DNA from 3 places in the Acidovorax sp. GW823-FHT02H02 genome. Region 2 is predicted to be linked to each of the others. Evidence: predicted binding sites of a transcription regulator. Region 2 holds the regulator's gene; each other region holds the start of a gene.
The links. The regulator sigma-54, encoded in region 2, starts transcription at its own class of promoters, with help from an activator protein. The targets are predictions, from matches to a motif close to TGGCANGNAANCTGCTTT.

Region 1 (9,571 bases), on a different contig from region 2:
TTGCGCCACGTTGGCATGGTTCACCTTGTCTTTCGCCCATGCTGCAACGCCTGCCCCTCCCCCTGTTTTTGTCCTGAATTCGCTGGAGGCCAATGTCAGCGTGATCGATCCTGTGACCTGGACTGAAACCGTGCGGATTCCCACAGGAAAGGAGCCGCACCATCTGTACCTGACCCCGGACGAAAAATCGCTGATTGTTGCCAATGCCCTGGGCGACACCCTGACCTTTGTGGATCCGAGAACGGCGCAGGTGCAGCGCACGGTCCGGGGCATCGTCGATCCCTACCATCTGCGCTTCACGCCCGACATGAAGTGGCTCATCACGGCGGCCAACCGGCTCAATCATGTGGACTTTTACCGTTGGGACGGAAGCGAGCCTGTGCTGGTGAAACGCGTGGCCACGTCTCGCACACCCAGCCATATGTGGATAGACAGCCGCAGCGCCACGGTTTATGTGTCGATGCAGGACAGCGATGAGCTCGTAGCGATGGACATCGCAACGCAAACGATCAAATGGCGTACGAAAACGGGTGCCATGCCCGCAGATGTGTATGGCAGCGGTGACGATCGGCGTCTTTTTGTCGGGCTGACGGGCAGCGACGGCGTCGAGGTGTTCGATATTTCCGGGCGCGAGCCGCGCAGCATCAAAAAAATCACCACCGGCAATGGCGCCCATGCGTTCCGGGCTGCGGGAGATGGCCGCCACCTCTATGTCAGCAACCGCGTGGCCAATTCCATCAGCAAGATCGACATGGGCACGCAAGAAGTGGTAGCAACCTATCCCGTGCCAGGAGGGCCCGACTGCATGGATGTGTCGGCCGACGGCCGCTGGATTTATGTGAGCTCGCGCTGGGCGCGCAAGCTTTCGGTGGTGGATACCCAGGCCGGCAAGGTGGTGCGGCAAGTGGCCGTGGGGAAATCGCCCCATGGCGTATGGACCTTGCAGCACGCACCGCGGTGACGTGATGTGCGGCGTGGTCATGCGGTGGTTGGGAAGGGCGTTGAATGCCTCTATTTTGATAGCTTTTAGCGCTTTACCTATAAACGCCAACGCTCAAAATGACTGCAAAAAACCGCTCTATCTCACCTTCGACACGGGCCACATGGAGGTGGCTCCATTGATTGCGGATGTGCTGCAACGCCAGCAGGTAAAGGTGACCTTTTTTGCCGCGCAGGAACCCACCAAGCAGGGCGATGGCAGTCTCGGATCGCACTGGGCTGCATGGTGGCGCGCCCGGGGGGGCGAAGGCCACGCCTTTGCCTCCCACACCTGGAACCACGTTTACTGGCGTGCCGACCTGGGCGATGCGGCCGCGCCTGCGTTTCGCGTGCGACCCTCGGCCGGTCCGCGCCAGGGACAGGAGTTCACCATGGGGGCGCCAGAGTATTGCGAAGAGCTGGCCCGTGCCGCGGATCGGCTGCAGGCCCTCACGGGCCAGAAGCCATTGCCCCTGTTTCGGGCACCGGGTGGCAAGACATCGCCCCAGCTGCTCGCCAGTGCCAAGGCGTGCGGCTACACCCATGTGGGCTGGGCGCCGGCGGGGTTTCTGGGGGATGAGTTGCCCAGCGAAAAATTCAGCAATGACGCACTGCTGCGCAAGGCCCTGCAAGGCATACGCAGTGGAGACATCCTGATGGCGCATCTGGGCATCTGGTCACGCAAGGACGCTTGGGCCCCTGCTGTGCTGGAGCCCTTGATCGTGGGCCTGAAGGCGAAGGGTTTTTGTTTTCGCACCTTGCGGGAGCACCCGGATTACGCGCTCGGGCAGGTGCGCTGACCTGGGCGCTGTCGCAGCATTTGCTCAGAACCATGCGCAGAACAACTACTGAGGGGTGAAATGATGGAGTGGTGGGCCGATGCCTTCGATGGGGTGCAGCAGGGCTTGTTCGAGTCCACGCTGCAGCCTTTGCTCTTTGCGTTGGGACTGGGCAATCTGCTGGAAAACGGGTACGAGGCCACGGGCTGGCTGCTGGTGGGCCTGCTTCAGCTCGTGGTCATTGTGGCGGTATTCGGTCCCTTGCAGCGCTGGCGTCCCGTGGAGCCCATCACCGACCGGGCGACCATTCGTACCGACATGCTCTACACCTTGCTGCACCGGCTGGGGCTGTTTCGGGTGCTTCTGTTCTTTGCCATTGCCCCATTGATGGACATGCTGTTTGGCGCGCTCCGGGTGGTCGGTATCAGCACGCTGCAGCTCGATGGCCTGTGGCCCGGGGTGACGGACATGCCATGGGTCAGCCTGCTGCTTTATCTGGTGGTTTTCGACTTCGTGGACTACTGGTTGCACCGGGGTCAGCACCATTTCGAGTGGTGGTGGCGGCTGCACTCCCTGCACCATGCGCAGCGCCAGATGACCATGTGGAGCGACAACCGCAACCACCTGCTCGACGACGTGCTCCGAGACACGCTTCTCGTGATCGTTGCACAGGCCATCGGTGTCGCACCGGGGCAATTCATTGCCATCGTGGCGATCACGCAGCTCAGCGAGAGTTTCCAGCACGCCAACCTGCGCATCTGGTTTGGCCGCTGGGGTGAACGGCTGTGGATCAGTCCCCGGTTTCATCGTCGGCACCACGCCATTGGTTTTGGTCACGAAACCAGGCCTGCGTTGCCGCCATCCACCCCGCGGGCCGACACGGCCCAAGGTCAGCTGCCGCCCGCGGTGCGCAAGGAGGTGTTGGGCGGGCATAACTTCGGCGTGCTGTTGCCGTGGTGGGACATGTTGTTTGGCACCGCTGATTTCGATCTCCGATACGATCCCACGGGTGTCAGGGACCAGGTGGAGCCCGATCCGCAGGGCCGCCTGCGCGACTACGGCAGGGGTTTCTGGTCACAGCAATGGCGCGGCCTGCTGCGGCTGGTCGGAAAGGCCTGAATCCGCGTTCAGACCACCGGTTGAACCGATTTTTGGGCAGTCAAGGTATGCTTGCCAACATGGGACTCCTGGTCGATTCTTTCTGGCGCGCGGCGGTGTATTGCCTGCGCCCCCGTGTGATCCTGCTGTCGATGGTGCCATTGCTGCTGATCGGGGTTTTGGGTGGCGCCTTGGGCTATTTCTATTGGGATGGCGCTGTACGGGGCATGCGTACATTGCTGGAGTCTTCGGCGCTGCTGGCAACCCTCTGGGGCTGGCTGCATGCCTGGGGCATCGGCGACGCGACTGCGGTGATGGCGCCGCTCCTGGTGATTCTGGCCGCCACGCCGGTGCTGGTCATGATCTCTCTGCTGGCGGTCGCCCTGCTGACGACGCCCGCCCTGGTCACCCTGGTCGCACAGCGTCGGTTTCCCCATCTTGAGCGCAAGCAGGGCGGCTCTTTCTGGGCCAGCGCCATGTGGTCATTGGGCTCCACCTTGTTGGCGCTGATTGCCCTGGTGGTGTCGGTGCCGCTGTGGCTGGTGCCACCCTTGGTGCTCGTGCTGCCGCCGCTGATCTGGGGTTGGCTGAGCTACCGCGTCATGGCGTTCGATGCCTTGGCCGAGCATGCCAGCAAGGAAGAGCGGCGGGAGATTCTGCGCAGCCACCGAGCCCGCCTGCTGGGAATCGGTGTGTTGACCGGCTATCTGGGCGCAGCGCCTAGCCTCGTATGGGCGTCCGGAGTGGTTTTTGCTGCTGCATTTTTCATACTGGTGCCGCTGGCGATCTGGATCTACACACTCGTTTTTGCCTTCTCGTCCCTGTGGTTTGCCCACTATTGCCTTGCCGCTTTGGAGCGCCTGCGATCCGAGGGCCGTGCGCCGTCGCCTCCGGCGGCGTCTGGCGGAGGTCAGGCTGCCCTGGCCATTGCCGCCACGCCGGATGCGCCCCCCGGCACCTTCATTTCGGAGCACAAATTGCCATGAGTTCGCATATCGGTCTGATCATCGTGGGTGACGAAATTCTTTCCGGCAAGCGTGCCGACAAGCACATGCCCAAGGTGATCGAGTTGCTGTCTGCGCGCGGGCTGGCCTTGTCCTATGCCGACTATGTGGGCGACAGCCCCGAGCGCATCACCAGCACCTTGCGGCGTGCATTCTCTACGGCCGATATCGTTTTCTCGTGCGGCGGCATCGGCGCCACGCCCGATGACCACACGCGCCAGTGCGCGGCGCGGGCGCTGGGTGTTGGGCTGATGCTGCACCCGCGGGCCGAGATCCTGATCCGGGAACGCATGCAAGACACCGCACGCGAGCAGGGCGTGCCCTACGAGGCAGACCGGCCAGACAACGTTCAGCGGCTCAACATGGGCGTGTTTCCAGAAGGTGCGCGCATCGTGCCCAACCCCTACAACAAGATCCCAGGCTTCAGCTGCCATGGAACCGGCGGCGGGGCCGTGCATTTTGTGCCAGGCTTTCCGGTGATGGCGTGGCCCATGATCGAATGGGTCCTGGACCACGAATACCCGCATCTTTTCAATCGGTCCCCCCAGACAGAGCAGTCCGTCATTGTCTTTGGCGCCATGGAGGCGGCGTTGACGCCGCTGATGGAGCGCATCGAGCTGAAGCACCCCGGAATCCGGGTCTTCAGCCTGCCCAGCGTCGATCATCCACAATATGGGCGCCACATAGAATTGGGCGTGAAGGGGCCTGTTGCAGCGGTTCCCGCCGCTTGGGCGGACTTGCAAGCAGAATTGCACAATGTTGGTGCAAATTGTGGCCCCGAATTGGTGCGAAATTTGCGTTGAGCGTATTGCGAATGCTGATGCGCACATTTTTGGTGATGCTGCGTGCCGAGGATTCTTGGGTTTTGCCCTGAATGCTCCGTCCGAGTGCAGGCATTGCACTTGCCTGGCACGCAAACTGCTTTTCGTTTGGCAGATTTTTTAACAAGCGCTTTACCCAGGAGAACCTGATGGCCAAGACCGTTGCAGACGTGATGAAGCTGGTGAAGGAAAACGAAGTCAAATTCGTGGATTTCCGCTTTACCGATACCCGTGGCAAGCAGCACCACACCACGGTGCCCGTCTCGCATTTTGACGAAGACAAGTTCGTTTCGGGCCATGCCTTTGATGGCTCTTCGATTGCCGGATGGAAGGGCATCGAAGCCTCCGACATGCAGCTGATTCCTGATCCGAATTCGGCCAATATCGATCCGTTTTTCGAAGAAACGACGCTGATCCTGACCTGCGACGTGATCGAGCCCAGCGATGGCAAGTCGTATGACCGCGACCCCCGTTCGGTTGCCAAGCGCGCCGAAGCCTATCTCAAGGCCTCTGGCCTGGGCGATACCGCATTCTTTGGTCCCGAGCCCGAATTCTTCATTTTCGATGGCGTGCGTTGGAGCACCGAACCCAACCATACCTTCTACGAAATCGAAGAGTACGAAGCACCCTGGAACACCGGCTCCAAGCTCGAAGGCGGCAACCGCGGCCACCGTCCCACCCTCAAGGGCGGCTACTTCCCCGTGCCGCCCGTCGACAGCACGCAGGACATGCGCGCCGAGATGTCGCTGATTCTCGAATCCCTGGGCATTCCGGTCGAAGTGTTCCACCACGAAGTGGCGGGTGCCGGCCAGAACGAAATCGGCACGCGTTTCAGCACCCTGGTCGAGCGCGCCGACTGGACCATGCTGCAAAAGTATGTGATCCACAACGTGGCCAACGCCTACGGCAAGACCGCCACCTTCATGCCCAAGCCCTACCATGGTGACAACGGTTCCGGCATGCACGTTCACCAGTCGGTCTGGAAGGATGGCAAGAACCTGTTTGCGGGCGACGGCTACGCCGGTCTGTCGGACTTCGCGCTGTACTACATCGGCGGCATCATCAAGCACGCCCGTGCACTGAACGCCATCACCAACCCCGGCACCAACAGCTACAAGCGCCTGGTGCCGCACTTCGAAGCGCCGGTGAAGCTGGCCTACTCGGCCAAGAACCGTTCCGCCTCGATCCGCATTCCTTACGTGGCCAACCCCAAGGGCCGCCGCGTGGAAGCCCGCTTCCCCGATCCACTGATGAACCCCTACCTGGGCTTTGCTGCCCTGCTGATGGCGGGTCTGGACGGCGTGGAAAACAAGATCCATCCCGGCGAAGCTGCCACCAAGGATCTGTACCATCTGCCTCCCGAAGAGGACAAGCTGGTGCCCACCGTGTGCCACAGCCTCGACCAGGCGCTGGAAGCGCTGGACAAGGATCGCGGCTTCCTGACCAAGGGCGGCGTGTTTTCTGACAGCATGATCGACGCCTACATTGACCTGAAGATGGGTGAAGTCACGCGTTTTCGCATGGCGGTTCATCCGGTCGAGTACGACATGTACTACTCGCTGTAATCGCCTGCCCGCAGGCCATTGCATCCCAAGGCGGCGCGAGCCGCCTTTTTTCTTGGAGCGGGTGATGCCAGAGGGCATGAGCGGGAGCTCCGCCTTCATCGGTGGCATCCTTCCACAATAGCCCGTGGGTCAGCGGGTGGTGAATTGGCGATGTATTGTGATTAGGGGATACTCAACAGCACACCCCTGCATTGCATGTGCGAGAGACCTCATGAATAAATCGCTCACTATCCTCCTGGTTTTTACCGTCATGGCGCCCGCGGCCTGGGCTCAAGACCGCATCTACCGTTGCGGCAATGAATACACCAATAACGCCGCCCAGGCCAAGGAGCGCGGCTGCAAGCTGGTCGAAGGCGGCAATGTGACGGTGGTGCAGGGCAGCCGCCCCAAGACTTCGGGCGCTGTCACGCCGACCACCACCACGGCCTCACCGGCCGGAGCACCACGCGTGGACAACAACGATCAGCGCGCCCGCGATGCCGATGCCCGTGCCATTCTGGAGTCCGAGCTGCGCAAGGCCGAGGCACGCCACGCCGAGCTGCTGAAGGAATACAACGACGGCGCGCCCGTGCGCAGTGCGCTGGAGCTGCGCAATCCCCAGGTTTACATGGAGCGCACGGCCGAACTCAAGGCGAGTGTTGCGCGCAGCGAGAGCGACCTGGCCGGAATTCGGCGCGAACTGGCCCGCCTCGCCCCCGCCACCAGTGCGAAGTAAACAGGGTGGAGCACTCGGTGCGTGATTCACGGGTGGCAGAAACGGAGCGCTTTCACTCACTGGACCTCATGTCCACCCTGGTGGCGGTGCTGCGCTCGGACGGTGCCGTGCAGTTTGCCAATGCGGCCCTGGAAAACACGCTGGGCCTGTCGCGGCGCACGCTGGAAGGCGTGGATTTTTCGACCTTTTTTACCGACCCCACCCTGCTGCAGATGGCATTGTCCGGTGCGCGTGGCAAGGATTTTGCCGCGCTGCGTTACGAGGCCAGCTTGAAGCGCCTGCACCAGGACCCTGTGCCCGTGCATGTCAATGTGGCCGATGCCGAACAGGTGGGTGAAATCCTGGTGGAGCTGTGGCCGCTGGAGCAACACGCCCGCCAGGACCGTGAAGAGCGATTGCTGGACCAGGCCCAGGCCAACAAGGAGCTGATCCGCAATCTGGCCCACGAGATCAAGAATCCCCTGGGTGGTATTCGGGGCGCTGCGCAATTGCTGGAGATGGAGCTCGAAAGCCGCGAGCTCCACGAATACACCCAGGTCATCATCCATGAGGCCGATCGCCTGCAAAGCCTGGTGGACCGGCTGCTGGCGCCGCACCGGCACCCGCATCTGGTGGGTGACGTGAACATCCACGAGGTGTGCGAGCGCGTGCGTTCGCTGGTGCTGGTGGAGCATCCGCAAGGCCTCAAGGTGCTGCGCGATTACGACACCTCGATCCCCGAGTTCCGCGGCGACCGTGCCCAGCTCATCCAGGCCTTGCTGAACATCGTGCAGAACGCCGCGCAGGCACTGGCAGAACGCATTGCGGCGGGCGATGCCGTGATCACGTTGCGCACCCGCGTGGCCCGCCAGGTCACGTTTGGCCGCCAGCGCTATCGGCTGGCACTGGAATTGCATGTCATCGACAACGGACCGGGCGTACCCGATACCATCAAAGAGCGGATTTTTTACCCGCTGGTGTCGGGACGGGACGGGGGATCAGGGCTGGGGCTCACGCTGGCGCAAACCTTCGTGCAGCGCCACCACGGGTTGATCGAATGCGACAGCGTACCGGGTCGCACCGACTTCCGCATCCTGATTCCCTTGCCCTGAGGTCCCCTGACACGCAACCACAGTGAAGGTATAAAAACACATGAAGCCGATCTGGATAGTAGATGACGACCCCTCGATCCGCTTCGTCCTGGAAAAGGCGCTGGCCCGCGAGAACCTGCCCACGCGCAGTTTCACGCACCCCCGCGAGGTGCTGGATGCCCTGGCAGATGTCACCGTTGGTGACTCCGCACGCCAGAGCCCCCAGGTCCTGGTGAGCGACATCCGCATGCCCGGGGGGTCGGGCCTGCAACTGCTGGAAAAAGTGCGCGAACTGCAGCCCGGCCTGCCCGTCATCATCATGACGGCGTACTCCGACCTGGACAGCGCCGTGTCGGCCTTCCAGCGTGGAGCGTTCGAATACCTGCCCAAGCCGTTCGACCTGCCCAAGGCGGTCGAGCTGATCCGCCGCGCGGTCGAAGAGAGCCAGCGCGAGGAAGTGACGGAAGAGCGCCAGGCCGAAACACCCGAAATGCTGGGCCAGGCACCCGCGATGCAGGATGTGTTCCGTGCCATCGGCCGGCTCAGCCAGAGCCAGGTCACGGTCCTGATCACGGGCGAATCCGGCTCGGGCAAGGAACTGGTGGCGCGTGCGCTGCACAAGCACTCGCCGGTCGCAGACGGCCCCTTTGTCGCCATCAACACAGCCGCCATCCCCAAGGATCTGCTGGAGTCCGAACTCTTCGGCCACGAACGCGGCGCCTTCACCGGCGCACAGACGCAGCGGCGCGGCCGCTTCGAGCAGGCCGAAGGTGGCACGCTGTTTCTCGACGAAATCGGCGACATGCCGTTTGATCTGCAGACGCGCCTGCTGCGCGTGCTGTCGGATGGTCAGTTCTACCGCGTGGGCGGCCATGCGGCCGTGAAGGCCCATGTGCGTGTGATTGCCGCCACCCACCAGAACCTGGAGCAGCGCGTCAAGGAAGGCGGCTTCCGCGAAGACCTGTTCCACCGCCTCAACGTGATTCGCCTGCGCCTGCCCGCGCTGCGCGAGCGGCACGAAGACGTGCCCATGCTCACGCGCCACTTCCTGCAGCAAAGCGCGCGCCAGTTGGGCGTGGAGCCCAAGCGCATTGCCGATTCGGCGCTGGCGCGGCTGGAGCAGTTTGCGTTTCCGGGCAATGTGCGGCAACTGGAGAACATCTGCCATTGGCTCACGGTGATGGCACCTGCCCAGGTGATCTCGCTGCAGGACTTGCCGCCCGAAGTGCTGGAAGCGCCGGTCTACCAGCCGCCCGTGCGGGCCGGTGGGGGCGAACTGTCTGTGGGGAAGATGGCAGCGCCGCTTGCCCCCCTGGTTTCCATGCCGTCATCCGAGATGGTGGAGGGCATGCACCCGGCGGTTGCCGTGCCTGCCGTCGCGCTGGTCCCGGGGGCTTACATGGCGGCAGGTGCAGCGATGTCTGCCCCCGCAGTGTCTTCCTGGCCGGCGGCCGATGCCGATGTCGACGCAACCGCTGCCGCGGACGCCGTGGGTGTCCGCGGCTGGGAGCAGGCACTGGAAGCCGAGGTGCAAACGCTGC
Region 2 (9,571 bases):
GTTGAGTCCGTGGATCACACCGCGCGAACTGGAGCGCGGGGGCATCCTGGAACTGTGGCCTCCCGGCGAGGGTCCGGCGGATGCGCACCGGGTGCTCGACGGCTGGGGCTGGCGGGTGCGGCCGCCGGCCGCTGTCAGTGGGGGTGGCTCCTGACACGGCGCGCCCTATCGCCAGGCGCCCGGGGCGCCGCCAGCCTCTGGCAGACCCCTGCCGGTGCGCTCGTTCACCAGGCAGGCCGGGCGGCGCTTGACCTCTTCGTGGGTGCGTCCCACGTACTCTGGTGGAATCTCGACCCGACTGCACCAATGGATGAGCCGGTAAAACACGCGTGTCCACCGGGCTTGCAGGCGCGAGTGGTCGTCGTGGGTACGCCGCACGGCGTACACCACGTCGCTGTCTGGCGGCTATTCTGGTAGCGTTTCGGACAGCCTGGAGAAGGAGTGCGGGCCGTCGGCATCCAAGCACCACCTTGCCACGCGCGGCCTCCTTTCGCGGCTGCCATCGTTGACCAGAACTGCCTCGATCCTTGGGCGACAGGGCCTGCAGCGCCGCCAGCCCCTATGGCACGACAGTGGCCAGCTTGCGGCCCTCGTTGTAGGCCGGCATGACGCAGGAGACGGATGGTGTCTGGGCGGCGCGGGCAGCCATGGGAATCCAGCAAGGGTATGGTGCGCATCGCCGGTAGGGCATGGAGATGCGAGGTGGAAACATAAAAAACCCCGCCATGCTGGGCTGGCGGGGTTTGGGGCCGATGGCCGTGAGATCTTATTTCTTGAGGCATTCACTCATGAAGGCCTTGCGTTCATCGCCCTTCTTGCCGGCCGCTTCGGCGTTGCAGGTTTTCATCTTGCCTTGCTGCGTGGCCGGTTTGTTGCTCAGGCAGGTCTTCATGAAGGCCTTGCGTTCATCGCCCTTCATCTCGCCGGCATCCTTGTTGCAGGTCGCCATCCTGGATTGCTGCTTGGTAGGGGCAGGGGTGTTCTCTGCAGCGTGGGCGCTGAAACCCAGCGACAGAGCCAAACCGAGCGCGGTCAGGGAAAGAAGCTTTTGCATGGAATCTCCTGGTGTGAATGCGTTATGGGGGGTCCCGGCGGCATTGCACCATAGAACGTGTCGCGCGACAACGCGGACAAGCCATGAAAACAACCGCGCGAACTGCGACGGAGGGCTGTGCACGTTGATTTCTCGGCGCATGCGGGGTCTTGGCGCCGCTCTGCCCAGCGCCCCGGCGATACAAAACGCCACGAAAGCAGCGTACAAAAAGAATGCTGCGAAACAGGACGCATCAGCAGCGTGCAAGGTACCTGAAACACCAGGGTCCAGAGGCGTCGGTGCAGCCCGATGGGCTGGGGCGGCCTCCGCTCAATCTCCTCGGCAACGGGGGTGGGGCGCCATTCGGCCTGGGGGCACCGCCAGCCTGCGCGCATGCCCGCCGGGGTGCGCTGGCGCGGGTGTTCGATGGTCTGTGCCGGCCGCCCCGTAAAATCCGCCGATGCTCACAGCCAAAAATGAATTGCTCGCAGCGCTTGCTGCCGAGCTGGAAATCCTGTCGCCCGGCGCTGGCGCCAAGGCGGCGTTTGAATCCCCCAAGGTCGCGGCCCATGGCGACTTCGCCTGTACCGCCGCCATGCAGCTGGCCAAGCCGCTCAAGCTCAACCCGCGTGCTCTGGGCGAGCAGCTCAAGACCGCGCTGGAGGCCACGCCTGCCTTCCAGCGCTGGGTGGCCGCCATCGAGATCGCCGGCCCCGGTTTTCTGAACATCCGCCTGCAGCCCGCGGCCAAGCAGGAGGTGGTGCGCGAGGTGCTGGCCGCTGGAGCGCGCTTTGGTTACCAGGCCGATCGGGGCGAAAAGGTGCTGGTCGAGTTCGTCTCGGCCAACCCCACCGGCCCGCTGCATGTGGGCCATGGCCGCCAGGCGGCTTTGGGCGATGCCATCTGCAACCTGTTCGGCACGCAGGGCTGGAAGGTGCACCGTGAGTTCTATTACAACGACGCGGGCGTGCAGATCGACACGCTGACCAAGAGCACGCAGCTGCGCGCCAAGGGCTTCCAACCGGGCGATGACTGCTGGCCCACCGACAGCGACAACCCGCTGGCCAAGAATTTCTACAACGGCGACTACATTGCCGACATCGCCGAGGCCTTCAAGGCCCGGGCCACCGTGAAGGCCGATGACCGCGAGTTCACCGCCAACGGTGATGTGGAGGACTACGACAACATCCGCCAGTTCGCCGTGGCCTACCTGCGCAACGAGCAGGACAAGGACCTGCAGGCTTTCGCCCTGCACTTCGACGAGTATTACCTCGAATCGAGCCTGTACACCAGCGGCCGCGTCGAGGCCACGGTGAACAAGCTCGTCGCCAACGGCAAGACCTACGAGCAGGACGGCGCGCTGTGGCTCAAGAGCACCGACTACGGCGACGACAAGGACCGCGTCATGCGCAAGCAGGACGGCACCTTCACCTACTTCGTGCCCGACGTGGCCTACCACATCGCCAAGTGGGAGCGCGGCTTTACCAAGGTCGTCAACATCCAGGGCACGGACCACCACGGCACCATCGCCCGCGTGCGCGCCGGCCTGCAGGCGGCCGATGTCGGCATTCCCCAGGGCTACCCCGACTATGTGCTGCACACCATGGTGCGCGTGGTCAAGGGCGGCGAGGAGGTCAAGATCAGCAAGCGCGCGGGCAGCTACGTCACGCTGCGCGACCTGATCGAGTGGACCAGCAAGGACGCCGTGCGTTTCTTCCTGCTCAGCCGCAAGCCAGACACCGAGTACACCTTCGATGTGGACCTGGCCGTGGCGCAGAACAACGACAACCCGGTGTACTACGTGCAGTACGCGCATGCGCGCATCTGCTCGGTGCTGCGCGCCTGGCAGGAGGCGGGCGGTGGTGATGTGGCTGCGCTCAAGGATGTGGACTTGTCGGCGCTGGAAGGCCCGCAGGCCCAGGCGCTGATGCTGCAGCTGGCCAAGTACCCCGAGATGCTCACGGCCGCTGCCGAGGGCGAGGCGCCGCACGACGTGACCTTCTACCTGCGCGACCTGGCCGCCAGCTACCACAGCTATTACGATGCCGAGCGCATCCTGGTGGACGACGAGGCCGTGAAGAAGGCGCGCCTGGCCCTCGTCGCCGCCACCGCGCAGGTGTTGCACAATGGCCTGGCCGTGCTGGGCGTATCGGCTCCAGCCAGAATGTAAGCAGTTACTACCATGAAGAAAAAACAGACGGGTGGCACCATCATCGGGTTCATCGTCGGGGTCGTCGTGGGCCTGGGTGCCGCGCTGGCCGTGGCCGTGTATGTGACCAAGGTGCCTGTGCCTTTCCTGAACAAGGGCGGCCTGCGCGGCGTGGACCAGGATGCCGCCGAGGCACAGAAGAACAAGAACTGGGACCCGAACTCGCCGCTCTACGGCAAAAACCCCGCGCGCCCGCCTGCTCCGGCCGCAGCCGCAGCCGCGTCGGCCAGTGCCAACGGCACGGCCCCGGCCGCTGAGGCCACCGCTGCGCGCACACCGGCCAGCAAGCCTGCAACGGCCGAGGCCAAGTCCGCCACGAAAGCTGACGCCAAGCCTGCCGCCTCGGCGGACCCGCTGGGCGACCTGGCCAAGGCCAAGTCGGCGGCGGTCGATCCGTTTGACTATTTCGTGCAGGCCGGGGCGTTCCCTACCCAGTCGGGGGCCGATGCGCAGCGCGCCAAACTGGCCATGCTGGGCTGGGAAGCCCGCGTGAGCGAGCGCGAACAGAATGGCCGCACCATGTACCGCGTGCGCGTGGGGCCGTTTGCCAAGCGCGACGACGCCGAGCAGCTGAAGGAAAAGCTGGAAGGCGCCGGCGTCGAGTCCGCGATGGTGCGTGTCCAGCGCTAGGATGTCCATCGCCATCGTCTGAACTTTTTCGTGGGGGCGTTCTCACACCCCCAGACCAGAACAAGGAGTGTCCACGTCATGAAACGCCGCGAGTTTTCCCTGTCCACCGCTTCGGTGGTTGCCGCTTCCGCCCTGACCCTGCCGCTGGCCACGCCAGCCATGGCGCAGGCGCGCCAGTTCAAGGAGGGCAAGGACTACACCAGGCTCGCCAAGCCCCTGACGCCGGATGCCCCCGCCGGCAAGGTCGATGTGATCGAGTTCTTCTGGTACAGCTGCCCGCACTGCAACTCCTTTGAGCCGGCGCTCGATGCCTGGGTCAAGGCAGCCCCCAAGGATCTGAGCATCCGCCGCATTCCCGTGGCTTTCAATGCCAGCTTCGTACCCCAGCAAAAGCTGTATTTCACGCTCGAAGGCATGGGCAAGCTCGACACCTTGCACGCCAAGGTGTTCCGCGCCATTCACGTCGAAAAACTCAAGCTGGCCAAGGACGAGGACATCTTCGCCTGGGTGGCCCAGCAGGGTGTGGATGCCGCCAAGTTCAAGGAGGTCTACACCTCCTTCACGGTGTCCAGCCAGGTGCGCCGCGCCTCGGCGCTGCAGGAGGGTTATGGCGTGGAAGGCGTTCCTTCGATGGGCGTGGCCGGCCGGTTCTATACCGATGGCACCATGGCCGGCAGCATGCAGACCGTGCTGCAGGTGGTGGAGTATCTGGCGGGCGTGGCGCGCAAGGGCTGATGCCGCATTCGCCACCGTGCGAGAGGCCCGCGTTTGCGGGCTTTTTCATGGGCGCTGGCGCTGTGCGTGGCTACAATGAAGGCAAGATTTGTGCCTCATGAAAAAAAGATACCTCCCGATCCTGCTGCTCTCGGCCCTGGCTTGTGCCCCTGGCGTGGGCCATGCCGAAAAGGCTGATCGCAACAAGCCCATGAACATCGAGTCCGATGCGCTGCGCCACGATGAGCTCAAGCAGACCAGCGTGTTCACGGGCCGGGTGGTCATGACCAAGGGCACCATCGTGCTGCGCGGTGCACAACTGGATGTACGCCAGGATGCCGATGGCTACCAGTACGGCGTGGTGACGGCAGAGCCCGGCAAGCGCGCGTTCTTCCGGCAAAAACGCGACAGCTTGGCCGGCGCCCCGGACGAGTTCATCGAAGGGGAGGGCGAGGTCATCGAATACGACGGCCGTGCTGACAATGTGCGCTTCATCACCCGTGCCGAAATGCGCCGCTACCGGGAATCGGTGGTGACCGATGAGGTCTCGGGCGCCGTCATCGTCTACAACAACCTCACCGATGTGTTCACTGTCGATGGGCAAAAGAAATCGCCCGCCAGCACAGCGGGGGATGCACCCGCCCCCGGCGGGCGCGTGCGCGCCGTGCTGTCGCCCAAGGAGCAACCTCCTGCCGCTACCCCAGCCCCTGCTGCCAGCGGGCCGGTGCTGCGCCCCAGCAACACCCTCGGCGGCGCAAGCAAGTGAGTGCAGCGACCGTGAACACAAGCCCTGACACCCAGGCGGGCAGCCGCCTGGAAGTTGCGCACCTCGAAAAGTCCTATGGCAGCCGCAAGGTCGTCAAGGATGTGTCGCTGGTCGTGCAAAAGGGCGAGGTGGTGGGCTTGCTCGGTCCCAATGGCGCGGGCAAGACCACTTCGTTCTACATGATCGTGGGCCTGGTGCGCTGCGATGGCGGTGACATCCGCATCGATGGCCACTCGGTTGCGGACATGCCCATCCACCGGCGCTCGCGTCTGGGGCTGTCCTATCTGCCGCAAGAGGCGTCGATCTTTCGCAAGCTGAACGTCGAGGAAAACGTGCGCGCCGTGCTGGAGCTGCAGCGGGGCGACGACGGCAAACCGCTCGCCCGGAAGGAGATCGAAGCACGCCTCACAGCCTTGCTGCAGGAGTTGCGCGTGGACCATCTGCGCGATTCGCCGGCCCTGGCCCTGTCGGGCGGCGAGCGCCGCCGGGTCGAGATCGCCCGCGCGCTGGCCACCCAGCCGCGCTTCATCCTGCTCGACGAGCCCTTCGCCGGCATCGACCCGATTGCCGTCATCGAGATCCAGCGCATCATCGGTTTCCTGAAGGCGCGCGGCATCGGTGTGCTGATCACCGACCACAACGTGCGCGAAACGCTGGGCATCTGCGACCACGCCTTCATCATCAGCGACGGCCATGTCCTGGCCCAGGGCACGCCGTCCGAAATCGTTGACAACGCCGAGGTGCGTCGCGTCTATCTCGGCGAACACTTCCGGATGTGAGCATGGCCCCCACGCTTCCTCATTTCGTGTGGTCGCTGCCCCCCCAGGGGCACCGGCCCGCCTTCGGGCGGCCGGGCGACGGGCTGATTGGTGCCCTTGCGTTGGCAGTGGCATGAAGCCCGGCCTTTCGCTGCGCGTTTCGCAGCACCTGTCGCTCACGCCGCAGTTGCAGCAATCGATCCGGTTGTTGCAGCTGTCGACGCTGGAGCTGTCGCAGGAAGTCGAGCAGATGCTCGACGAGAACCCCTTTCTGGAGCGCACGGCCGATGAAGCGCCGCGCGAGGAGTTTGGCCTGGAAGCCGCCGACACGCCCGCACAGGCCGACGACTACAGCGCGGACGACGCTCTTTTTTCAGGGGCTGCCAGCGCAGGCAACACAAGCGCTGAAAACCCAAATGATGCTGAAACGGCCAGCGCCGGTGCGGACGAGCCCGACTGGAGCGGCGACGGCACGGTGGAAATGGCGCCCAATGACGCCGAGTGGGGCGGCGATGCGCCCGCCCGCAACCGCAACGACGCCGAAGGCGACGAGGCCGACGCCACCGAACTGGCCCGCTCGCAGGAATCACTGACGGCCTTCCTGCACCGCCAGGCGCTGGCGCTGCGCCTGTCCGAGCTCGACCGCGCCGCGCTGCGCTTTCTCATCGAATCGCTCAACGATGACGGCTACCTCGAAGAGCCGCTCGAAGAGCTCGCCATCGGCCTGGCCGGGCCCGACGACCTGGAGCAGATCGAAGAACTGGTGCACCGCTTCACGGTGGCCCAGCACCTGCTGCAAAGCCTGGAGCCTGTGGGCGTGGGCGCGCGCGGCCTGGCCGAGTGCCTGACCTTGCAGCTCAAGGCCCTGGCCGCCGACGAAGACAGCGAGATCGACCCCGATACCGTGCAGACCGCGCTGCGCATCTGCCAGCAGCCGCTGGAGATGCTGGCCCGCCGCGACATCCGGCGCCTGACGCAGCTGTGCGGCGATGGCGAAGAGCGCACGCGTGCCGCCATGGCGCTGATCGCCCGCCTGGAGCCGCGCCCCGGCCGCCGCTTTGCCGATGTGGAGCGCAACATCATCGTGCCCGACGTCATCGTGCGCAAATCCGGGCGCGCCAATGGCGGGGGCCAGCAGAACTTCATCGTGCAGCTCAACCCCGACGTCATGCCGCGCCTGCGCGTGCACGACATCTACGCCGGCGCCCTGCGCGGCCACAAGGGTGGCGAGGGCCACCAGGGCATGCAGCAGCGCCTGCAGGAGGCGCGCTGGTTCATCAAGAACATCCAGCAGCGCTTCGACACCATACTGCGCGTCTCGCGTGCCATCGTGGAACGGCAAAAGAACTTCTTCACCCATGGCGAGCTGGCCATGCGCCCGCTGGTGCTGCGCGACATCGCCGACGAGCTGGGGCTGCACGAGTCCACCATCAGCCGCGTGACCACCGCCAAGTACATGGCGACGCCGATCGGCACCTACGAGCTCAAATACTTCTTTGGCTCCGGCCTGGGCACCGAAACCGGCGGCAACGCATCGAGCACGGCGGTGCGCGCGCTGATCAAGCAGTTCGTGGCGGCCGAAAGCCCCGCCAAGCCGCTGTCCGACAGCCAGATCGCCGAAATGCTCAAGGAGCAGGGCATCGAGTGCGCGCGCCGCACCGTGGCCAAGTACCGCGAGGCGCTCAAGATCGCGCCGGCCAATCTGCGCAAGGCGCTGTAGCCTTTGTGGGCGCGCGCGCCTGCCGCAGCGTGCCCTGTTGGCTGTTTTTTCACCCATCACCCCGCTTTCCACGCCATGGCCCGCATCGTCTTCGACCTTCCCGCGCATTTCGGCTTTGCCACCGAGCTGCAGATCTACATCAGCCACGTCAACCAGGGCGGTCACCTGGACAACGCGCAGTTGCTCACCCTGGTGTCCGAAGCGCGGGTGCGCTTTTTTCAGTCCTTGGGCTACCCCGAGGCGGATGTGGGTGGCCTGTCCATCGTGGTGGGCGATATCGTGGCGCAGTACAAGTCCGAAGGTTTCCATGGCGAAACCATGCGGGTGGAGATGGCGCCGGCGGACTTCAACCGCTACGGCTTCGACCTGGTGTTCTGCATGACCGAGACCACCTCGGGCCGCGAAGTGGCGCGCGGCAAGATCGGCATTGTCTTCATCGGCAAGGCCAGCCGCAAGGTCGCCCCCATCCCGGACTCCATCCGCCAGCTGCTGCTGGCCCGCGCGGGTGAGCCCGGTTCCCCCGCCGTGCCCGAGCGCGTATCCTCCCCATCGACATGAACCACCTCCAACTTTTTCTCCCTTGCGCCGCTGGCGTCGAGGGCTACCTGGCCGACGAGGTGCACGCCATCACCGGCCTCACCGGGCAAGACCTGCTGGTGGGCCGGGGAGGTGTGCTGCTGCGCGCCTCGTGGCGCCATGCGCTGCTGCTCAACCTGCACAGCCGCCTGGCCCAGCGTGTGCTGGTACAGCTGGCGCACCGGCCCTACCGTTCCGAGAACGACCTCTATGGCATGGCCAGCGACGTGGCCTGGGAGATCTGGTTCACCACGCGCCAGACCTTCAAGGTCGAGGTGACGGCGCAGCACAGCCCGCTGCAAAGCCTCAATTTTGCGGGCCTCAAGGTCAAGGATGCCGTGGCCGACCGCTTCCGCCACAAGAGCGGCGTGCGGCCCGACGTGAATACGCAGTGGCCCGACGTGCGCATCCACCTGCACCTGACCACCGACGAGGCCACGATCTACATCGACACCTCGGGCGAGCCGCTGTTCAAGCGCGGCTGGCGCGAGGACAAGGGCGACGCCCCGCTGAAGGAAACCCTGGCCGCCGCCATGATCGCCGCCAGCGGCTGGGACCCGCTGGGCGACAACCCCCAGCCCCTGTACGACCCCTGCTGCGGCAGCGGCACCATCGTGGTCGAGGCCGCGCAGATCGCCTGCCGCATCCCGGCCGGCATGCTGCGCCGCTTTGCGTTCGAGAAACTGCTGCCGTTCCAGGCCCATGTCTGGACTGCTATCAAAAACGAGGCTGAAGGCGCCATACAGAAAAGCGCCGTGCCCATTTTTGGCAGTGATGTCGCCTTCCGCATGGTCGATTTTGCCCAGCGCAATGCCGAGCGCGCCGGCGTGGCCGATGCCGTGCAGCTGCGCGGTGGCGATGCCCTGCAGCGCATGCCGCCCTGCGAGCAGCCCGGCGTGATGCTGCTGAACCCGCCCTACGGCGAGCGCATCGCTGCCGCCGGCACGGCGGGCCGCAACGCCAGTGAGCGCGCGGCCGACCGCGCCCAGGGCCTGGCCGTGGGCCGCGAAGAGGCGCACACCGACGATGGTGGCGAGTTCTTCAGCCAGCTCGCCGCGCACTGGAAGAAGAACTACGCCGGCTGGCAGGCCTGGATGCTCACACCCGACCTCAAACTGCCCGGCAAGATGCGCCTGAAGGAATCGCGCCGCGTGCCGATGTGGAA
Region 3 (9,571 bases), on a different contig from region 2:
CGCAGGCTGCGCCGCTGGCCATCCACGTCCTCGGCCCGCGCGTGCACGACCTGTACGCCCGTGGCGCGCAGGCCGTCGTAGCCGTGGCCGATGCTGTCCCAGCTGCGCAGTCCCGCCAGGTAATGGTTGGAGAACGGGCAGGTGAAGAAGCGATCGGCGGGCTCGACCAGCGTGACCTGGACCTGCGGCGCCCAGGTGCGCAGGTAGCGCGCCACCGTGGCGCCGCCAAAGCCGCCGCCCACCACCACCACGCGCGCACCTGCGCCTTGCGCACGCACGACGGCGGGTGCGGCCAGGCTTGCGGCGCCAAGCAGCAGTTGACGGCGGTGCAACGCCGCCATCACGGCGTCTCCGTGGGCAGGGCGGCAAACCACCGTGCCAGGGCCTGCATCTGGGCCGTGTCATAGCCTTGCATCAGGAGCGGCATGACGGTGGCGCCGGCCACCCGCCCGGCCTTGAACGCCTGCATGCGCTCCAGCAAGAGGGCGCTGCTGCGGCCGCGCAGGGCCGGAATGCTGCCCGAGGCTTCGGCTGGCGGCCGCCCGCCGGGGCCGTGGCAAGTGACACAGTTGCCGGCGAGCAGGGCCACGTCCTGGACGGGCAGCGAAGGCAAGGGCTGCGCCGCGCAAGGCAACAGCAGCAGAAGGGCTGCCCATGGGGCGCACTTTTTGATAGCTGTCAGCGCTTGTCGCATAAGCGTTATGTCCGATTGATCTATAAACCAGCAGCGCGCTACGCGCCACCCACAACCTACGAAACCGGCGCGCCCCAAACGAAGGCGCGTAGCGCCACAGGGGGGTATCCCATCAGTCTAACCAGCCCCGGCGCATGCCCTCGGCCAGCAGTTCCTGCACCTGGGGGCCGATGCCCTGGATGTCGTACAGCGCCTCCAGCTCGCAGACGATGTCCGCCACGGTGTGGCGTCCGTCGCAGCGGCGCAGTATCTCGGCGGCGCTGTCGTTGAGCTGCACCGTGTCCTCGGAGGAGCGCAGCACCCAGCGCGTCTGGGCGGTCTGGTACTGCAGGCGCAGGTGGCGCGAAAGATGGGGCAGCATGGTGGGGGCGCCGGAGTGGTGGTGCTCTGGTGCGCTGGCAGCGTCAAAGTGCATGGCAGGTTTTTTTTGATGGTATTCGGCAGGGACCACGGGACGCGCAAAAACAGTATGGGCATAGCTCAGCAAAAAAAATGCCAAGCCCCCACGCCCATGCCATGCCGTCGGCTGGCACGGCGCCGGCCTGCCCGTCCCCACACCGCGGCAGCGTGCCACGGCGCGCTCAAGTGCTCCAAAGCGGAGCAATGCTTGTCACAGTGCGGCGGGGCATGGTGCGTACCGTGTGGCGCGCAGCATGGCCTGGTTCTTGCTGCAGGCTGGTACCACCAGAGACCAAGGAGACATCCATGCATTCCGTCGTTCAGACATGGGCCCGCAAGGGCGCACCATCGGCCCTCGCTCTTGCGCTGGTCGCCAGCCTGGGCGCCGCCTGGGCGCATGGGGACGTGACCCCGCAGCCCGTGGATACGCGCACCCTGCCGCCCGTGGGGCAGAAATGGCTGGAGGACAACCCCTACAGCAAGGGCCCCGCGCAGGCCGAGGCGGTGCGCATCGGCGCATCCGGCTACAACCAGAACTGCGCCCGCTGCCACGGGCTGGAGGCCATATCCGGCGGCATTGCCCCCGACCTGCGCAAGCTCGACGAGGAGTGCACCAGCCTGGCGGACGCGCTGAAGAAGAACGCCTGCTTCAAGGAGGTCAACGACTACTTCATGGGCACCGCGCGCCGGGGCCGCACGCGCGACGGCCGGGTGTACATGCCGCCGTTCGAGGGCATGTTGTCCCAGGAGGCCCTGTGGGCCATCAAGACTTATCTCGAATCGCGGCGCGAACCATGAACGGCGCATCCCACAAACCGCCATCGACGGGCCGCCGCCAGCTGGTGCTGGGGCTGCTGCCGCTGCTCGCCGGTATGGGCGCGGCCCATGCACAGGAAGAACCGAGCGGCCTGGAGCGCATCCGCGCCAACGGCGCGCTCAAGGTGGCGCTGTACAACGACTTCCCGCCGTTTTCCGCGAAGTCGGCGCAGGGCATTCAGGGGCTGGACGTGTCGCTGGCGCAGGCCCTGGCGCGTGCCATGGGGTTGCAGCTGTCCCTGCTGCCCTTCGATGGCGACGAGAACATGAACGACGACCTGCGCAACATGGTCTGGAAGGGCCACTACCTGGGCTACGGTCCGGCCGACGTGATGCTACACGTGCCCGTGGACAAGTATTTCATGCAGCAGAACAGGCAGGCGCTGATCTTTGCTCCGTACATGCGCGAGCAGGTCGTGCTGGTGCGCGACAAGCGGCGCCTGCCGGAGGTGGCGGGGGTTGCCGACCTCCGGGGCGTGCCCCTGGCCACCGAGCGCGGCACCGGCGCAGCCAGCGCCCTGATCGGGCACGACAACCGCTTGCTGAGCGCACAGGTGCACCTGTACGAAAACGGCGTCAAGGCCGTGCAGGCGGTGTTGCAGGGCGAGGCGGCCGCCGCCTATGTCACGCGCGCGCAGGCGGAGTCCGCAATCTTCCAGGCGCAGCCGAGGTCCGAGCAGATGGCGATCGGCGAGCTCCCGCTGGCGGGCGTGCCGTCCCAGGGCTGGCTGGTGGGCATGGCCATCAAGGCCAGGAACGAGGAGCTGGGCCAGGCCCTGCAACAGGCCCTGCAGTCACTGCGCGGCAGCGGCGAACTGCTGGCGATTTTCAAGCAGCATGGCCTGACATTGACCGCGCCCTGACTGCGGCGCCAATGCAAAACCCTGGAATGCCTGCGCGGCCTTCCAGGGTTTTTCAACGCCATTCGTAGCGCATGCCGACGGTGAAGCTGCGGCCCATGCCGGGCGCGACGAAGCGCGAAGAGCCCATGTCGTCGCCGGGCCGGACCGCCACGCCGCCGGGGAAGGCGTCCTCGCTGCCAGTGGCGTAGGTGACGTAGCGCTTGTCGAGCAGGTTGTTGGCGCGCGCGTAGACCTTCCAGCCCGGATAGACCTGCCAGCTGGCACGGGCGTTGAACAGGCCGTAGCCGGCCACGGTGCCCAGCTTGGGGCGCGAGCCGCTCTCGTTGCCGGCCACCACCTGGGAGCCCATGGCGAGCCAGTCGCCACCCACGACCACGGTGGGCGTGGCGCGCCAGTCGGCCGATAGCTTGAACACATGGCGCGGCAGGGCGGCCATGCGCGTGCCGGGGTGGAACTCGTTGGGCCTGGCGGCCGTGCTCAGGGGGCCGAAGAGCACGCCGCTGCTCTGATAGGTGGCGTCCAGGTAGCTGTAGCTGGCGCGCATGTCCCAGGTGCCGCGCTGCACATGGACGCTGAGCTCCAGGCCCTGGCGGCGGGTCTTGCCGATGTTGTTGAAGAACCCCGCCTGCGAGATGCCCGCGCGCATGAAGGCGATGTCATCGTTGTTCACCGAGCGGAACAGGGCGCTGGTCAATAGCACGCCGTCGGCCGGGCGCAGCCGCGCGCCCAGCTCCAGCGTGCGGGTGACCACCTGCTGGAGGTAGGGGTCAGCCTGCAGGCCGGTCGGCAGTGTGCAGGGCTGGGCCGGGTCGGCGCAGCCGAGCTCCAGCGCGGTCGGCATGCGCGTGCCCTGCGACAGGCTGGCAAAGCCGGTGGCCGCCGGGGTGAAGGCGTGCGTGATACCGATGGCCGGGTTGAGCTTGCTGTAGGTGAAGCTCTCGCGCTCGTAGGGTGCTGGGTGCCCCAGGTCGTTGCGCACGCGGCTGTGGTTCCAGCGCGCCGACAGGCTCAGCTGCGTGTGTTCGGTCAGGCTGATGGTGTCGGCAGCGAAAAGCCCCAGGCGCGTGCTGCGTCCGCGCAGGGACACCTCGTGCTCCAGGTCCGATCCGGGGATAGTCTGGGTGACGCGGTTGGCGTCGAAGAGGGCTTCCTGCTGGTAATGGTCGTAGTCGGCCGTGCTGCCCGCCAGGTCGGCGCCCAGGGCCAGTTGGTGCGCGCCGGCCTGGCGCGTCCATTGCAGCGTCGTGCCGGCCTCGGAATACCGCGCCTGGCTCACGTTGAACACCGCGTTGTTGCGGATATAGCCCGGTGCCGCCGGGTTGGTGCAATGGGCGGTACCGGGTTTTTCGCAGCTCTCTATCCATTCGGCCCAGTTTCCGCTCACATCGCCGTTGCTGCCGTTGCGACGCGCAGAGCGGTGCCAGGCCACCAGCGAAAGCTGGTCGTTTGGGGTGATGGAGTGCGTCAGCTGGAAATTCAGCAAATCGCCACGGTTGCGGGTCTGATCGTGGAAGGTGTAGCCCGCGTTGGGCTGCATGTCGTACAGGCTCTGGTTGAGCAGGCCGTTGCCGGTCAAGTGGCTGCGGCCATGGGTGTAGCTCAGCGCCCAGGAGGTGTCGCCCAGATTGCGCCCGAGCTTGAGGAACAGGTTGCCCAGGTGGCCCGGCGAGCGCTCGCGCCAGCCGTTCTCGTCGAACCAGGTGCCGGCGACATAAGCGTGCCAGCCCTCACCCCACCGTGCGCCATGGCCGAATTCGACACGCTTGCGCGCATGGCTGCCAAAGGACACATCGACCTCCGTGCCCGGGTGCGTCAAGCCCGACTTGGTGCCCAGCACCAGCGCCCCGCCCAGGGTGTTGAGGCCGAACAAAGGGTTGGTGCCGGGAATCAGGGCCACATCGGCCAAAGCCATCTCGGGCACCAGATCCCAGTCCATGACATCGCCCAGCGGCTGGTTGATGCGCACGCCGTCCAGGTACACCGACAGGCCCTGGGGCGAGCCCAGCAGGGGCGACAGGCGGTGGCCGCGGTAGCTCAGGTCGATCTGGTAGGGGTTGCCCTGGATGTCGGCGCTGACGACGCCGGGCATGCTGCGGTTGAGGAAGTCGGCCAGGTTCGTGGCCCCGGCGCGCTCGATCTGGGCGTCGCTGCGCATTTGCGCATTGCCGGGGTATTGCTCCACCGATACGTCCAGGCCGGGCAACGGCGCCTGGTGCACCACTTCCACCTGCGGCAGGCGGTGGACCTTGTCGATGTCGACGGCCTGCGCGGCCGCCGCTGCGGGCAGGGTCGAGAGCAGGGCCAGCCAGAGACGGTCGGGCCTCGATGGGGTCTTGTTCATGGAGGTGCTGTCGTTGCGTGGCACGGAGGGTGAGTCCGCTGGTGGCAAAAAATATGGGCGGGCGCGCCCGGCCCCATGGCCGGGAACGTGCCGCCAGCGGCATCAAAGACCCGTCACTTCATGATCTTGAAGGTCCAGACCGAGCCGCCCTGCTCCAGGAAGTTGACCTTCTTGGCCACCTCACCGCCCCACAGCGGCACCGCACCGCCCCAGCCGGAGACCACGCTCAGGTACTGCTCGCCGTCCTGCGTCCAGGTGATGGGCGGGGCCACCACGCCCGAGCCGGTCTGGAACTGCCACACCACCTTGCCGCTCTTGGCATCGGCAGCCTTGAGGTAGCCCTCGGGCGTGCCCCAGAACACCAGATCGCCGGCCACCAGCACGCCGCCCCACAGCGGCGCCTCGTTCTTCACCTCCCAGGCCACCTTGCCGGTCTTGGGGTCGATGGCGCGCAGCGCGCCAATGTGGTCGTCGAACAGCGGCTTGATCGTGAAGCCCGCGCCCAGGTAGGCCGCGCCCTTCTTGTAGGTGATGGGCTCGTTCCAGATTTCCATGCCCCATTCGTTGGTGGGCACGTAGAACAGGCCGGTCTTGGGGCTGTAGGCCATGGGCATCTGGTTCTTGCCGCCCAGGAAGCCGGGGGCGGCAAAGACCGACTTGCCCTTCTTGCCATCGGCATCCTGGGCCGTGGGGTCGCCGGGGCGGTTTTCGGCCACGAAATTGGGGCGGCCCGTCTTCAGGTCGATGTCCGTGGCCCAGGTGATCTTCTTCACGAAGGGGAAAGCGTTGAGCAGCTTGCCGTTGGCCGCGTCCATCACGTAAAAGAAGCCATTGCGGTCGGCCTTGGCACCCACGCGCTTGCCATCCATGTCGAAGGTGATGAACTCGTTCACGCCGTCGAAGTCCCAGCCGTCGTTGGGCGTGGACTGGTAGTGCCAGACGATCTTGCCGGTCTTCACGTCCAGCGCCAGGGTGGAGGCGGAGTACAGGTTGTCGCCCTTGCGCACATGGCTGTTCCAGGGGCCGGGGTTGCTGGTGCCGATGTAGGCCAGGCCCGTCTTGGGGTCGTAGCTGCCGCCCAGCCAGGTGGAGGCGCCGCCGGTCTTCCAGGTCTCGCCCGGCCAGGTGGCATTGAGCGTGCCGGTGATGCCGTTTTCCTTGCCGTCCTTGTAGCCCATATGGCCTTCGACGGTGGGGCGGGTCCACAGCAGCTTGCCGGTCTTGGCGTCGCGCGCATCGACGCGGCCGACCACGCCGAACTCGCCACCGGAGTTGCCGGTGATCACCATGCCGTCGACCACCAGCGGCGCGGCGGTGTAGCTGTAGCCTGCCTGGTAGTCATCGATCTTCTCGCGCCACACCACCTTGCCCGTGTCCTGGTTCAGCGCCACCAGCTGCGCATCGAGCGTGCCGAAGATCACCAGGTTGTCGTACAGCGCGGCGCCGCGGTTGACCACGTCGCAGCAGGGCATGATGCCCTCGGGCAGGCGGTGCTCGTACTTCCAGAGCTTCTTGCCAGTTTTGGAATCGAGCGCAAAGATGCGCGAGTACGAGGCGGTGACGAACATCTTGCCGTTGTGCACCAGCGGCTGGCTTTCCTGGCCGCGCTGCTTCTCGCCGCCGAAGGACATGGCCCAGACGGGCGTCAGCCGGTTGACGTTGCCTTCATTGATGCCGGTGAGGGCGGAAAAGCGCTGTCCCTGCGTCCCCAGGCCCCAGGACAACACGTCGTCCGGCGTGTTCGCGTCGTCATGGATCATCTTGTCGGTCACGACCGCGCCGGCCTGGCCGGCCGCGAGCATCACCAGCAAACTCAATAGCGTGCGTTTCATCGTTTGTCTCCTGTGTTGTGGGAAAAGCCATGTCAGTGCGCCACGCCCAGGCTTGGACGTGAACCCTTGGCGATGAAAGATGCGCAATATCCATGCCACAGAGGCAGGCGCCGCGCCGCGCGGCCTGCGCAGGGCAGCCCCGGGGCAGGCTGCGGGCAGGCGTTGTTTCGTGGAGCAAGTCCCTGTGAACAGGTTGCTCCAAAAGGCAACATGCGCTCGGCGCATTCACTGTGGTGGCCGCGTCAGCGCCCTCCGTTCATAGGCGGGGTACCACTGCACCAGGCTGCGCTGCAGTTCGGCCGGCTGCGCCGCCCAGCTGGCGAATCGGCTGGGTATGGGTGTGTGCAGCAGTTCACTCAAGTCCACCCCTTGCGGGGCGCTGCCCTCCAGCAGGGCCGTGAGCCATTGCAGCCAGTCGCGCGTCTGGGCGATGCCCTGCAAGCCCCTGTCCACGGGGCCATGGCTGGGCACCAGCAGCTTGAACTGGCCCTGCTGGCGCCATTGCTCCAGGGTCGCCAGGCTTTGCAGCCATTGGGCGAAATGGGCGTGCGGGGTGGTGGGTACGCGCTCGGCAAACACCAGGCCGCCGGCAAACAGCACACCGCTGGTAGCGTCCAGCAGCACCAGGTCGTCCTGCGTGTGGCCTTGCAGGCGGCGCAGCTCCAGGCGGTGCGTGCCCAGGGTGAAAGCCTTGGGCTCCAGCGCCTCGCGCGCGGGCGTCGGCTCGGTGCCCTTCATCCAGTCGCCGCACAGGCGGTACAGGTTGTCGGCGTAGCCCCCGCCCTCGGCACGCATGCCCGCGATGCTGCCCGCCAGGGCCTGTGTGGCAACGCCGCCCCAGGCCTGATTGCCGAAGAAATAGTCGGGGTGCAGGTTGAGGTTGAGCACCATGCGCACGGGCTGCGGCGTGACGGCCGCAATGGCCCGGCGCTGCTGCTCCCCGTACAGGCGCGAGGGCCCGGTGTTGACGACGACGACCCCATCGCCGGTGGCGATGAACGCGGTGTTGATGATGTTGCAGCCGTTGGCGGGCAGGAAGTCGGCCACCGCGCCCTCGATCACCCAGGTGTCGGCGGCGATCTGGCGCGGCTGCAGGCGGTAGTCCAGCCGGGTCTGGTCGGGTGCCTGGCGGGTGCCTTGCGCCACGGCCGCCGTGCAGCAGGCCAGCGCAATGGCGAGGATGCTCCACGCTTTCATGCCCGCACCCCGGCATCGATGCGGTTGCCGTTGTTGTCCTGGCCGACGAGGCGGAACTCGCGCGGGCCTTGCGCGGGCATCTCCAGCGTGATGAGCGGGTTTTCCGACACCGGCTCGTGCAGCGCCAACCGCCACCAGGGCTGGTCGCCGGCATCGCGCAGCTCCAGCTGCTCGATGTAGAACGCCGGTATGCCCGCCACGAGGCCGGTATCCATGGGGTGCATGACCTGCAGGCGCAGGCGCCGGCTGGCGTCGGCGAGGTTGGTGAAAAAGCGGGCCTGCACCTGGTTGAGCGTCTGGCTCCAGGAGCCGTCGGCGCGTGTCACGCCCGGCACGGTGCAACCACCGCCCGCCGCCTGCACCATGACCCCGCCCGCATGCCATTGCCCATCGTGCGTCTGCACCAGGCAGCGGATCGGCGAGGCCTGCTCCAGCCGGATGCGAAACGCCAGCAGCGGCAGCGCGCGCAGCGGCTCGAAGGTCAGTACTTCACGGATGGGGTTGCGGTCGGCAATGACGATCATTCGGGCAATGCCACCGCCCTGTGCCTGCAGCGCACGGGCGTCGATCTGCAGCGGGACGTTGAGCGCGTCGTCGGCAAAGGCGGGGGCGCGCACGAGGACCTTGTCGGTGAACCGCGCCTGCGCATTGCCCAGGTATGTCTTGCGCAAATCCGGCCATTGCATGGACCCCAAGGGGTCGCCCCCCGTGGGGTCTTCAGTGGCCTGGGAAGGCAGGGCCACCATGCCCCACAACCCTGTCAGCAGTACGTTGCGGCGGTTCGCCATGGTGAATGCCCTTCAATTTTCATAGCTGCTTGCGCTGGATGCGCAAGGGCTGAAGCCGTTTCTTGCTTAATTCCTGCAGCTGCTCTGGGCCGCATCCATGCCCAGGGTGTCCAGCGCCTCGCCGGCACGCAGCCATTCGCCCAGCGGCGCCATGGCGGCCACGGCGTCGCCATGGGACAGGAGGACGGGTTGGCGCAATTGCCCGTCCCAGGGGCGGAATGTCAGGCGCTGGCCCTTGAAGCCATCGAGCGCCACCGCGCCGCTGCGCAGTCTTTGCAACTGCTGCGCCACGCTGGACTGGGGCGCGTCGACCAATGCGGCAACCACGGCCTTGCCCGCCATCCAGGCGGCCCAGTCCTGGCCCTGCATGGGGCGCTGCGCGAGCTTGGCGAAGCGCCGGTTGAGCTGCGCCCCGCCATAGCGCTGCCACTGCGGGTGCCAGGCCTGCGCCACCAGGCCGGCCGCGCCGACCACCGGGCGTGGCCATTGCGTGGCATAGGGCACGCCACGGGCAAATTCGCCATCGCTGTCGAGCACGGCGACCACGTCGTAACCGGGCTCGCTGCTGAGCTTGCGCACATTGGCCAGGTCGCGTTCATTCGCTTCGCCGCTGAGCTTGAAGGCCCTGGTCTGCACGGCCT

Region 1: the regulator sigma-54 is predicted to act here: its motif matches at 4,767-4,784, upstream of glnA (type I glutamate--ammonia ligase).
Region 3: the regulator sigma-54 is predicted to act here: its motif matches at 7,026-7,043, upstream of AC1RDS_RS19310 (PQQ-dependent methanol/ethanol family dehydrogenase).

Annotation. Positions count from the first base shown of each region.
Region 1 is NZ_JBXAJH010000019.1:86,152-95,722, reverse strand. It holds gene AC1RDS_RS18225 (YncE family protein) at 1-961, shown strand, start outside; gene AC1RDS_RS18220 (polysaccharide deacetylase family protein) at 981-1,778, shown strand; gene AC1RDS_RS18215 (sterol desaturase family protein) at 1,842-2,876, shown strand; gene AC1RDS_RS18210 (EI24 domain-containing protein) at 2,936-3,841, shown strand; gene AC1RDS_RS18205 (competence/damage-inducible protein A) at 3,838-4,662, shown strand; gene glnA (type I glutamate--ammonia ligase) at 4,830-6,245, shown strand; gene AC1RDS_RS18195 (hypothetical protein) at 6,457-6,960, shown strand; gene glnL (nitrogen regulation protein NR(II)) at 7,029-8,051, shown strand; gene ntrC (nitrogen regulation protein NR(I)) at 8,092-9,571, shown strand, end outside.
Region 2 is NZ_JBXAJH010000014.1:8,496-18,066, forward strand. It holds gene AC1RDS_RS15020 (ArnT family glycosyltransferase) at 1-154, shown strand, start outside; gene AC1RDS_RS15025 (PsiF family protein) at 767-1,054, opposite strand; gene argS (arginine--tRNA ligase) at 1,494-3,203, shown strand; gene AC1RDS_RS15035 (SPOR domain-containing protein) at 3,216-3,872, shown strand; gene AC1RDS_RS15040 (thiol:disulfide interchange protein DsbA/DsbL) at 3,951-4,607, shown strand; gene lptA (lipopolysaccharide transport periplasmic protein LptA) at 4,705-5,352, shown strand; gene lptB (LPS export ABC transporter ATP-binding protein) at 5,364-6,131, shown strand; gene AC1RDS_RS15055 (RNA polymerase factor sigma-54) at 6,244-7,830, shown strand; gene AC1RDS_RS15060 (acyl-CoA thioesterase) at 7,906-8,388, shown strand; gene AC1RDS_RS15065 (THUMP domain-containing class I SAM-dependent RNA methyltransferase) at 8,385-9,571, shown strand, end outside.
Region 3 is NZ_JBXAJH010000023.1:3,219-12,789, forward strand. It holds gene AC1RDS_RS19280 (NAD(P)/FAD-dependent oxidoreductase) at 1-341, opposite strand, end outside; gene AC1RDS_RS19285 (c-type cytochrome) at 341-613, opposite strand; gene pqqD (pyrroloquinoline quinone biosynthesis peptide chaperone PqqD) at 807-1,109, opposite strand; gene pedF (cytochrome c-550 PedF) at 1,400-1,891, shown strand; gene AC1RDS_RS19300 (substrate-binding periplasmic protein) at 1,888-2,772, shown strand; gene AC1RDS_RS19305 (TonB-dependent receptor) at 2,825-5,137, opposite strand; gene AC1RDS_RS19310 (PQQ-dependent methanol/ethanol family dehydrogenase) at 5,227-6,945, opposite strand; gene AC1RDS_RS19315 (quinoprotein relay system zinc metallohydrolase 1) at 7,171-8,142, opposite strand; gene AC1RDS_RS19320 (quinoprotein dehydrogenase-associated SoxYZ-like carrier) at 8,139-8,930, opposite strand; gene AC1RDS_RS19325 (type 1 periplasmic-binding domain-containing protein) at 8,997-9,571, opposite strand, start outside.